DNA from 3 places in the Staphylococcus agnetis genome. Region 3 is predicted to be linked to each of the others. Evidence: riboswitches for the same ligand, from Rfam matches in the RefSeq annotation. Region 3 holds a riboswitch; each other region holds the start of a gene.
What was found. A riboswitch is a leader RNA that binds a small molecule or an ion and turns the genes downstream of it on or off. The one in region 3 is predicted to bind thiamine pyrophosphate.
Positions count from the first base shown of each region.

Region 1: it holds a riboswitch for thiamine pyrophosphate, as region 3 does, so the genes downstream of both, GJE18_RS01815 (thiamine phosphate synthase) here and thiO (glycine oxidase ThiO) in region 3, are expected to answer to the same signal.
Region 2: it holds a riboswitch for thiamine pyrophosphate, as region 3 does, so the genes downstream of both, tenA (thiaminase II) here and thiO (glycine oxidase ThiO) in region 3, are expected to answer to the same signal.

Region 1 is NZ_CP045927.1:358,287-362,469, forward strand. Features, by position in the region: gene GJE18_RS01805 (CHAP domain-containing protein) at 1-605, opposite strand, end outside; gene GJE18_RS01810 (Bax inhibitor-1/YccA family protein) at 883-1,521, shown strand; TPP riboswitch at 1,538-1,647, shown strand; gene GJE18_RS01815 (thiamine phosphate synthase) at 1,708-2,292, shown strand; gene thiS (sulfur carrier protein ThiS) at 2,289-2,489, shown strand; gene GJE18_RS01825 (thiazole synthase) at 2,491-3,258, shown strand; gene GJE18_RS01830 (ThiF family adenylyltransferase) at 3,258-4,183, shown strand, end outside.
Region 2 is NZ_CP045927.1:1,653,249-1,657,431, forward strand. Features, by position in the region: gene thiD (bifunctional hydroxymethylpyrimidine kinase/phosphomethylpyrimidine kinase) at 1-349, opposite strand, end outside; gene tenA (thiaminase II) at 342-1,031, opposite strand; TPP riboswitch at 1,097-1,196, opposite strand; gene GJE18_RS08430 (LysM peptidoglycan-binding domain-containing protein) at 1,281-2,024, opposite strand; gene GJE18_RS08435 (single-stranded DNA-binding protein) at 2,638-3,024, opposite strand; gene GJE18_RS08440 (YwpF-like family protein) at 3,190-3,630, shown strand; gene fabZ (3-hydroxyacyl-ACP dehydratase FabZ) at 3,862-4,183, opposite strand, start outside.
Region 3 is NZ_CP045927.1:71,059-75,241, forward strand. Features, by position in the region: gene GJE18_RS00375 (L-cystine transporter) at 1-1,118, opposite strand, end outside; gene thiO (glycine oxidase ThiO) at 1,193-2,299, opposite strand; TPP riboswitch at 2,384-2,487, opposite strand; gene GJE18_RS00385 (DNA-binding protein) at 2,511-3,113, opposite strand; gene GJE18_RS00390 (hypothetical protein) at 3,226-3,900, opposite strand; gene GJE18_RS00395 (general stress protein) at 4,044-4,183, opposite strand, start outside.

The DNA.
Region 1 (4,183 bases), 290 kb from region 3:
TTCGCAGCCCAATGATCTGCATTCCACCAATATGTACTAATAGGTTGGCCTGCTTCAGCACGTTTATTAAATACATGCCAAGTACATTGACCCCAATCATAAAGGTTTTGATGGTTGAATGTTGGTGACGTATAACCGCCATTAGATGTTTGCGTAGTGCCTGTAGGTGACCCTGAAGTTGTTGTAGCATTGCCACCTGAACCGCCAGGAATTGTTAATGTTTGATTAGGGAAAATAAGGTAACCATTTAATTGGTTAGCATTCATAATATCTTGCGCTGTTACACCATATTGCGCTGCGATTAAGTCCAATGATTCACCTGCGCGCACGGTATGTGTATTACCTTGAGATACATTTGGTGTGTTGTTTCCAGTTTGGTTATTGTTAGCTGAACCAATTGTAAGCACTTGACCAGGGAATATAATATGGTTAGATAAATTATTGTCTTGTGTTAATTGATCTACAGATACCCCGTATTGTTGTGCGATAGACCAAATAGACTCGCCTGACTGTACCGTATGTTGTGTTGAAGCTTCAGCATCTTGGTGTACAAGTAGCGCTGCAGCTCCTGAAGTAAATGTAAGTGCGAATGCGAACTTTTTCAAAGTATTGCCCCCTTATATCCATAATTTTTTAATGAATGACTTTAAGTATTAGATTCCACTTCATGGTATCAAAATTTAAAGACATTTTGTGCGTTGTTACAAAGGTGTAATATTGTGATAAACATAGTGTTTTTTTTAAAAGCTTTGAATAGGTTGAAATATAAGACTTTAGACCTATACCCTATTTTTAAGTTCGTTAAATATTAAAATGGTTGTAATAATTCATTAACTGTTTTAGCATATACATATTCTGATGGATTGGATAGGAGGTAAGCATATGTCATCACCCACACGTCAATCAAATATAAAACCACATCCGTTACAATATGGTAAAGTTTGGCTATTTTTTATGTATTATTGGTTGATTTTTGGTATATCAACGTATGTTGGACAGTTCTTACCTTTAACGTGGCGACAACCACTTTCCATTGCCTTGTTAATACTCATTCTGCTTACAATGATTGTACAGCGTGCACGTTTTAGTGGTCCAATCATGTCACACATTTATACCATCGTATCAGGGTTATTATCTTATGCCACGTTTACAGTTGCACTACAAGATCTTGGCCCGAGTATATTTTTCAAAAATGTATTATTAGCCATTGTTGGATTTGTCATCTTTGGTTGTATAGGGTTCTTTTTAATTAAAGACGCGTCGAATTTAGGGAAGTACTTATTTGTAGTGTTGATTGCGTTAATTGTCGCAAGTTTAGTAGGTTGGTTCATTCACAATCCGATTTATCATACGCTCATTTCATTAGTTGGGCTGTTGCTTTTTTTACTTTATACGTTGTATGATTTTAATAGAATGAAAAGAGGCGCTTATTCTCCTCGTGAGATGGGGTTCAATTTATTCTTAAATCTGTTTAGAATCATTCGCTATGTGCTGAACCTGGCACGATACGCGCGTCGATAAAAAATTGAATAGTTAAAGTTACCACTGGAAGTGCCGTCAATTAACGGCTGAGATTAAAATAGTGATTTTAAAATTCCTTGACCTGATCCAGATAATGCTGGCGTAGGAAAGTGGCATACGTTTTTTGATTTGCATGCTACTTTTCTATGTTTAGAAAAGTAGTATTTTTTTTGAGGAGGTGACGTGATGCTCATCGTAATTACGCCTTTTGAAATATTAAATGAACAACATCAACAATGTTTACTACATAGAGCTTCGTTCATTGATGGTGTCATTCTGCGCACTCCGATGTCAGATCCTGCACTCAAATTATGGATACAGATGCTACTTAATCAAGGATTCCCAAAACACAAACTCATTATTCACACACGTGTAGCTTTGGCGCAGGAATTCGATATTAAGCGCATTCATTTTCGTGAGTACGACATTCCTGCACATTTTAACACTAAAGCATGGCAAGTGAGTATGTCTGTGCATTCACCTAAAGCGATACGTTATGCGTTAGATAAAGGGGCAATATGGGGATTGTATGGGCATCTGTTTCAAACCGAATCTAAACATGGTCTAAGGCCCAGAACGAAAGCTGAGGTTCGACACGTATTAGCGCAATCATTACCTCTAGTGGCTGTAGGAGGAATAAATGCAACTACTATTGTCAACGTTTCACATCAATTTATAGGCATCGCGATGATTCGCGGGGCTTTTAATCAAAAAGTGTCTCACGTTAAGCAAGTTAGGTCTATATGGATGAAAGGAGGGGGACAGTTATGAAAGTAAAGATCAATGGAGATACACATGATTTCAAAAAAGGTACGACAATTACACAAATGCTTCAATGTTTTGATATTGAAAGCAAACGTATGGCAATTGAAATAAATGGTCACGTTGTAAAAAGGTCGGTATGGCCACAATATACGTTATCAGAATGTGATCAAATTGAAATTTTAGAATTTGTAGGAGGCGGATAATATGTTTCAGATTGCACATTTTTCATTTGATTCAAGGTTATTTTTAGGAACAGGAAAGTTTGAAAGTGTAGATATTCAAAAACAAGCTATTGAAGCATCAGAAACAAATGTTTTAACTTTTGCAGTACGCCGTATGAATTTATATGACAAGACATTGCCCAATCCATTAGCGGATGTGAATTTAGAAAAGTTTATTACTTTCCCTAATACTGCGGGTGCTAAAACAGCTGAAGAAGCTGTGCGCATTGCGGAAATTGCTCATGAAGCTAGCGTGTGTGACATGATTAAAGTAGAAGTGATTGGCGATGATCATACACTACTACCAGATCCTTTTGAGACGTATCGCGCGTGTGAACAATTGCTAGAAAAAGGTTATATCGTATGTCCTTATATTTCAGATGATGTCGTCTTAGCTCGTCGATTAGAGGAATTAGGCGTCCATGCGGTCATGCCGTTAGCATCCCCGATTGGAACGGGGAGAGGATTGAGCAACCCTTTAAATTTACGTTTTATCATTGAAAATAGTAAGATTCCAGTTATTGTTGATGCTGGTATAGGCTCTGCAAAAGATTGTGCGGAAGCTATGGAGTTAGGCGCGGATGCAATACTATTAAACTCGGCAATTTCTGGTGCTAAAGATCCGGTGAAAATGGCGCGTGCAATGAAAAAAGGGATTGAAGCGGGACGTCTCAGTTATGAAGCGGGTCGCATTCCGGTTCGGTATAATGCCGTCCAATCTAGTCCATCAGAAGGACTTGGATTTCTTTAATGTCACGCTATGATAGACAAGAAAAATTCCACGCATTTGGACAACAAGGCCAACAAAAACTAGCGCAATTGCATGCATTTATTGTAGGTGTAGGTGCACTGGGGAGCGGTATCGCTGAACAACTTGTGAGAAGTGGCGTAGGAAAGTTAACGATATTAGATAAAGATATTGTGAGTATGTCGAATTTACATCGGCAAAGTGGTTACTTAGAAAGAGACGCCAATCAGCTGCGCCCAAAAGTGTATGCGTTAAAAGAGCGGCTTAATGCGATGAACAGTCATGTTGAAATCAACGCGTTAAATAAAGAGTTAACGTCAAATAATGCAGAAACACTTTTCCTTCAATATCAACCTGATTTAATTTTAGATGGGCTAGATCGATATGAGCCAAGATATTTGCTTAACGAGGTGTGTCATAAGTTAGATATCCCGTATATTTATAGTGCAGTCGTAGGAAGTCAAGTTAGTGTTTTTCCAATAGGTAAGGATGGGCCATGTTTGAACTGTCTCATGCCGGATGTACCCGAGACAATGGAAAGTTGTGCGCAGTATGGTGTTTTACCCCCTGCTGTTCATATTGCGAGTAGTCTCGTCGTTGCAGAAGTATTTCACTATGTGATGCACGGACAATTTTCATTTGAAATGAAAGCTTTCGATATTTATAAAAACACATTTAAATCAATAGATATCACTGAATTAAAAGAAGCGGCTTGCGATGTCTGTCAAAAACATCATTACCAAAGACTGACATATAAGCAGCAACATACTGAGACTTTTTGTGGAGGTGTTATTCAAATCCGCTTGACACCCCAAGATTTTCAGCGACCACTTGCACAAGAAGTCTTGATACTTCACCAAAACGCCTATGTTAAACGTTTGAAATATAAACACTATACAATGACGTTTTTCCAAGATGGTCGTTTATT
Region 2 (4,183 bases), 870 kb from region 3:
TTAAGGCATCGCCACTTTTTGCCACCATCACAGGATCTATGACGTATGGTATCGTACTTTTTTTAACATACGATGCTATTAACGCCATCATTTCAGGTGTTGGAATCATACCTGTTTTCATCGCATGTGGTGGCGCGTCCATAAAAATACTCTCGAGTTGTTCTTCAAGCCACGACGTATCTAAGTTGTGTATATGTTGTACACCTAAGGAATTTTGAGCAACAATACTCGTGATTGCTGCCATGCCATAAACCCCACATGCATGAAATGATTTTAAATCAGCCATGACGCCTGCGCCCCCTGATGGATCCGTGCCAGCGATGGTTAACGCAATATTCAGCTTATTCATATGTCTCTCCTCCAAATGCCCAATGTTCTTGTGTATATGCCATATTAAAGAAATTACGTTCATGGACAGTACTTTCTAAAAAATTTCTCTTTAATTGTTGTTGTGCGTTATTTGATGTATTCTCTGCACAATGATTTAACCAATGATCAATATGATTCATTAAATCATCCATACCTTTTGCATAAAATTCAAACCACGCTTTAAGTGGATGGTTAGAGGAAAAATGATGTTCACGCATCGCGCGTTGACCAATTTGTTGGTAAACATATGGGCATGGTGCCATTGCAGCAATTGTATATGCGACATCATCAAAATGATATGCATTAAAATACATATGTTTAATATAATGATCTGCTGTTGGATACCATTCGCCTTCTTGAATAATTTCATTATATGATAAATTTACATAATCTGCGAGAATATGATGTGCGTCAACTTCACCTGACGATGCAAAAATAATTTGTTCTGTAAGAAATTGAATCTCTTCTTTTGAATCTACCTTAGGTATTAACAAAGCATAAATTTTAGCAAACTCAAATAAATAGCGTGCGTCTGCCTTTAGATAATGTTGAATTGCATTTTTAGAGATATCACCCTTTAACATACCTTGAATAAAGCCATCATGGTAAATCGCATCAATAATAGGTTGTGCCTCTTGCTTTAGATTTTCAGAAAATGACATAATAATCTCCTTTCTCAATAAAAAAAGACTACTAAAAATAGTAGCCTAGTCATTATTAAAAGGATTTAATGCCTACGCTACTTCCCTACGTTAGTGTTAACTATATCAGGTTCAAAGGGTCCGAATGTAATTCATCTCAGCCATATGGCTCCCCTAGTAGTCTTTGTATTATTTAATAACAACGTAACAAAACACTTTACAAATAGCAATAAAAAAAGCACCGACATATGTCGATGCGTTTGATGTTGTTTACCACCATCCGTTAGCTAAACGGAATTGAATTGCACGGTCTACAGAACCATAGCGTGAATTTGCATAATTAATCATACCTTGCGTTTGAGTAGCTACACTACCTGTACCCCAAGCTTCTTTCGTTTGACCTAATCCTCTGTAACCATAAGGGCTTACAATGTTAGGGTTACCACCTGATTCTGGCATAACGATAGAATTCCACATCGCTGCTGTACCACCAGCATTAATAAATTGTTGATATACAGATCCTGAACCGGCTGTAGTTCTTGGTGCTTGATAGCTAGAAGTTGTTTGTGTTTGAACATTTGAATATGAAGACGCTGAATATTGTGCTACAGGTGCAGCGTACGTTTCATAAGATTGTGTTGATGTGTATTGAGTAGGAGCTGTATAGTAAGCAGCTGCATTGTATGATGACGTGTTATATGTAGTCGTATGATATGCAGTTGGTAAAATAAAATCTTGTGTCGCATGGTAACCATGTGCTGCAGCCGCATCTTCAGTCACGTATAATTTCTCTCCTGCAATAATTAAATCAGACTCTAAGTTATTCCATGTTTTTAATTGTTCTACAGTAACATCATATTTTTTTGCAATTTTATTTAAAGTGTCACCCCATTGAATCACATGGACACCTTCATGAATTTGTAATTGATCTTGATTTGCTGCTTCAGCATTAGTAGCAAATTGTGCTGCCGCTAATAAACCTACTGTTGATGTTGCTAAAAGTAATTTTTTCATTTAGTAATCCTCCAGTAATTGGTATAAAAATTTGTTATGTTCACAAATAATATAGCACCAGTCTTTTTCAATCACATGACAAAAATATTAAATTAACGCCCATTTATATTACAAAACCATTACAATTAGGTTGTTGCATGTAACGATTCAACTCATAAATGATTACAAAAAATAAAATTCTCATTAAATAAATCCGGTTAATCACTTAAATGGCAAACAGTTACTTAAGATGTAATGATATAGAAATAAGATCAAGATCAACATCGTATTTATATCTTAAAAGCCTCCAATACTTATAATCATAAATATTGGAGACTTGATAGGGTTAGTTCACAGTGGCAACACATTTAAAATATTGAGTAATAAATATACGTTGTTTTGAAAAAGTAAATATATGAAATAACATAAACGAGGGGTTATCATCTGTGACTTATATACGAATAATTCATATACGTCAACTTGATATAACAGTGATTGTAAGGATGTAGCTCTGTTGAGAAAATATCTTATTGGATACATTGGGTGGAAGATAAAAACTAAATTTAATTGGAGTTATTATAAGTTAGATAAAATAAATATGGAGTGTGTGATTGGATTTCAGACAAATTGAATATTAATCATTGGACAAATTTGAATTTAGGGATGGTTTTAATAACGGATGAGATGAAAGGTTCTGAATGTGTGCAATCACCAATTCTGTAGTGTACCGCCATTCGCCTTCTTTTTCGTATCTCCTTGATTGGATATGTCCGTTGAGAGCGATGAGATCTTCATGTTGGTAAAAATCATGAATCGATTGAGCGATAGCACCAAAAGCTTTACAATTTAGAAAATCATAAATTGGCTTATCTTGCTTACTTTTGTAATCACGTTCAATTTTAATTGTAAAAGTAACAAATGGAGTATCATGCGTATCATAATAATTAGGAGATTTTATAATGATACCGATTGCTTGAAACTGGTTGATCGTTGTCACCTCCTCTCTTGATGTATATAGCATACGCGTTGCACCGAATCTAAGGCAAGCCTAATAATATTAAATTTATACCTGTTACACCCTTAATTTTTATAAAGATTTTGGAATTTCCATAAAGAATTAAGTTATAATAAACTATAAATGAACATATTTCGTAAAGTTGAAAAAAGTTTTGAGGGGGTTGCATCAATGAAGACATTTAAAGCAGTACGCTTTCAAATTGTTACGGAAAATGGCACAGTGACAGAATACGAATTAAAAGACGGCGTGATAATAAATAAAGAAAACAGTGGTACGGGATGGTTATTAGAAGTGGTTATCTCTGATATTCACCTTGAAGAAATGGAAGCTTATATGGCATCAGAAACATTATTAGATATTAGAGTTGTCATTACGAGACCATCAAATGATCCAGCCTTATTCGATGCAACGATTAAACATATTACCCCACTTAAAGATACCATTTCAATTGTATTTGAATGTCATATTTACACATTACGTCAAGTTTATGCTGAAAATTTATTAGAACAACTCGTTGGTGAAGGCCTTGAAGGTGAAGCGCTCATTAAAACGTTTAACCGAATGATGCAATCCAAACCAAGACTTAAAGATGAACGCCAAGAAGATTAAAGAAGACATTATCCATTTGCAATATCCTATATAGCCACGCATGATTGAATTTCATGTGTGGCTTTTAATTAATGCTCATTTGATGTACATGATATTCTAGACTTGTTGTTTTTTACTCTTATTAAATTTTTAATACTAATGACTTTTACGATTTAACATCATTATTATCTTAATTTTAGAAAAAACTATAAAAAAGCGGAACTGTAGTCCACACAGTCTCCGCTTTACAAATTATTGAGGGTCTTGTAATGCAAACGTTAATTCACATTGACAAGCCACTTGCCCATTTACGGTAGCCTTAGCTGTCCCTTTACCGATTGGCCCTTTAATTTTCGTAATTTCTACTTCTAATTTTAGAGTATCTCCTGGCACCACTTGTTTTTTAAAGCGACATTTATCGATACCTGCAAATAAAGCTAATTTACCTTTATTCTCTTCACTATTTAACATAGCTACAGCACCAGTTTGTGCAAGTGCCTCTGTAATCAATACGCCTGGCATCACAGCATAATTCGGAAAATGACCTTGGAAAAAAGGTTCATTACCGGAAACC
Region 3 (4,183 bases):
GTTAAAATAAACTGCCAGTTCAGTTCAACACCTGCCACTGGGGCAACCATCACGGCTAACATGGCAGGATAAATACCCGCACAGCCATTCTGACCGATAGAGAGGCCGAATGATCCCGAAAAGTTCGCAATCGCTGGTGGCACACCTAAACGTTCAGTTTGCGTTTGAATATTGAGGGGTAACGCACCTGCACTTGAACGAGACGTAAACGCAAATAAAATAACTTCTGCTGTTTTCTTCATAAACTGAAGGGGATTCACGCCCAAAATTGCCAAGATAATCATATGAATGAGATACATCGTGAGTAAAGCTGCATATGAAGCAATAACGAATTTACCTAATGTCCATATGGCCGCAAAGTCACTTGTCGCAATCGTCGTAATCATAATCGCTAAAATACCATAAGGTGTAAGGCGTAAAACAAACGTCACAATTGCCATAACAAGTGAATAGACGGCGTCAATGCCACGTTTTAAAATGTGACCTTTTTCTGGTTCTTTACGTAACACACGTAAGAAAGCAAATCCGATAAATGCTGCGAAAATCACGACAGCAATCGTAGACGTTGCACGCGCACCGGTAAAATCTAGAAATGGATTTGAAGGTAATAATTCTAAAATTTGTGCTGGTAACGTCGTTGCGGTCATTTCTTTTGCTTGGTTCGTAATTTCAGAGCTACGGGCATTTTCAGCCTGGCCTAAATCAATCGATGAGGCATCTAAACCGAATAATAACGCAAAAACAATTCCTACTATTGCAGCAATGGCTACAGTGCCAATTAAAAACATTAAAATGAGACTACCCATTTTAGCAAATTTTTCACCGATGTCGATTTTTGTAAATGCGACGACAATCGATACGAAAACAAGTGGAATTACAATCATTTTAAGTAATGAAATGTAACCTTGACCGACGATGTCTATCCAAGATGTTGTTTCAGTGATTATTTTACTTCCCGCGCCATAAGAAATATGAAGGATTAGACCGAGAAGAATTCCTAAACCTAATGCGATGAAGACACGTTTGGGGAATTTTATATGTTTTTTAGCCATCCACCATAGCCCAACAAGAGCAATGATGAAAATGACGAGATTAAGAATAATTAAAAATGTAGACATGGCAACACGCTTCCTTTTAATTCCGATTTATATAATAAGAATAATCGGTATGCGGTACAAAAGCAAGTACATTTTTAGTTTTGTTGCACGTTTGGTGTAAAAGGTTGCAATGTATCGAGCGCTTGCACGTCACCTTGAATCGCTTTCGCCATTAATTGACCTACAATTGGAGAGAGTAAAATACCATTACGGTAATGTCCCGTCGCTACAAAAAGCGAAGGGCTAATTGGACCCATGATAGGGACTTCTTGATGTGTAATAGGCCTAATACCCGTCCAAGTTTTAATAATGCGATGGTTTCGAAGTTGAGGGAGCATTTCCTGACTTTTATCATCAAGCCATTTTAAATTTGACGCATCATTATCAGTCGACCAATTGTCCCATTCAGAAGTCGCACCGATTAAATACCGATTGTGATGTTTTGGAACAATATAGCAACCATTGGCATTAAAAAGGGTCGTCTTTAAAATAGGGGATTGGGTTTCGACTAACTTCACATCGCCTTTCACAGGACGGGTAGGTAATGAAATATGTATATCTGATAACAATTTGCCACTCCAGGCACCTGCCGCAATAACGAGTAAATCTGCCATCATAGCGCCTTGAGAGGTATGAACGGTATAGCCATCTCGATGTTTTTCAATGTGTGTGACTTCAGTATGTGAATACAATTGCGTGTTTTTTTGAGATATTACCGCTTTTGTGAGTGCTTGAGTATAAAGGTTGGCATGGATTTGACCATCGTCTTGAATTTTAAATGCGGCTGTTGTTTTGGGGTTGAGGTGTGGAAACAAACGGTGCAAATCTTTCGGATGGAACCATTGAATGTGATGGTCATCTTGTTTTAAAAATGAAAATTGTTTTTTGATATTTTCGATATGTGTGACTTCTGTCGCGATTTTAATGAGACCGTGACATTGGAATTCAATATCTATACCTGTATCACGTTGGAGTTGTTGAGCAACATGTGGCATTAACGCACGACTTTGCATCGCTAATCGATAGAGTGGGGTAGCTTCAAAAAATTCATTTTGAGCACCTAACATTCCTCCAGCTGCATACGATGCATTCATGCGAGGTGTGGTGCGATCAATAATAGAGATATTATAGGGAGCGTTAGATAATTGGCGAGCGATAGAAAGCCCCATTACGCCGCCACCGATAATGATTAATTTTTGCATAAAAAAACCTCCTGCAATCTTGTGCAAGAGGTGTCACCTGTATTGAAACAATCTGAAAAAAGGACTTTTTCCAGACACATAAATTGTGTTCACATACGGCTTCCCTTCGTTGGTACTAACCACTTCAGGTTCAAAGAGTTAAGATGACGTCTTTCTCAGCTCACTTAAGAGCACCCCTAGCACTTGTATTGCGTATTTATTTTAGTGAATCTTAGCCGCCGAATAAGCGTGCCCAAAAACCTTTTTGCTCTTGGTTGTTTTTAATCGTTGTCACAAGTTCTTGTTGTTCTTTAGTTTGTGTTTCGATGCTTTCTTGTGTTTTAGATAATTGATCCGCTTGTTGTTTTTGACTTTCGGTAATGGCATTTAAAGATTTTGCGTTTGTTTCAAGTTGGTTGTTTAACTGTGTATGTAATGATTTCAATTCTTCTTGTTGTTGGTGGACTTGAGAAATCATTTGTCCCAAAAGTTGGCGTTCTTCGCGCATTTTATCGATTTCTGCTTTTAGTTCTTGCATCATTTGAGGGAATTGTTGGTCTGATGGCAAGTTTTGACCATTATCTTTGACGATGACTTGTAAAAAGTCTTTTTCTTGTTCTAATTCTTCAAATGCAAGTTCATAACTGTTCGTGCGTCCAACACGTTCTGCAATTTCTTGGAATAATTCAATGTCTTCTTCTTGGAAATCCGTTGCTTCACGTCCACGGTATTCCGTTTTTTTCAACTGGTAGCCACGTTCTTCTAGGTGCTGTACAATTTTGCGCACTTGCTTTTCACTAAGCTCTGATTTCTGTGCAAACTCTTTTGTTAGCATGTTCATAAATCCTTTCTGTCAGTCATTTTAGACTTACGGTAGCCTGAGTTCAGTGACCCGTCAGTCTTACCTCTATCTTATTGTAACGGCTTTAAGACTGGATTTCAAGGGCTTACGTATTCATATCTTTACTCAAATTCATTTTTATTAATAGTGGATAAATCACACGTCTTGGAATGCGATTAGCAAAGACGTATTTCAAAATATAGCACGATTTTACACTTGTACCGTAGATATCTTTCGTTAAAGGAATGTTTGCTTTGATATATAAATCAAGAGGTACAGGTTTTCCTTTACGGTCTAATGAAGGTTGAATATAAGGGATTTGCGTTTGTTTTTCATAACCATGATGTGTTAAGAAATGACGTCGAAACGCGATGTCTTCTGCTGTTTTGGCATCGACATCTGGATTTTCGAGCGTTGATTCAAACATAAAGAAGTTCACATCGCGCCCGTGCAATTGATTAGATAATCGATTAATGCCTTTTTCCACTTCTTCTAGCATCATAGCTAAATATGTTTCCTGTTCTGCACCAGGTTCTGCGATTAAATAGACAATGAAGCCTGTGTTAGTTGTTGCTTCATAATGTGCTGTCGCAAAACTCACCACACGATTGTCTTCAATGCCGACTAGAAAAACGTAATCATTGTGTGTTTTTTCAGTTTTTAAAGATTGCACAAAGACAGATTCGTCTTCTGTTACGAGGGGATCTAATTTATCCATATAAAAATCGAGTGCGGGTTCATACCATTGATCTTGGGTAGATTTTATTTGTACAAATTTCATTACGTTCACCTCTCTTGATTGATAACAGTATAGCACAGATAGTTAAAAACAGGCGTAGTAGACTGGCGCTTTCATATAAAAAGGACTAGAACATTTTATAATGTCCTAGCCCCAAAAATTCATCATTATGATTGATTTGAATTTCACTCGATATCACCTTTATGTTCAGAAGGCTTATGTTTATCTGTTGAAGGTTCAACATAAGCGGCATTGTTTTGCGTGACTTCACCATGTTTAATTGTGTCTTTTTGAACGATGACAACAATTTTATGATTGTTCAAGT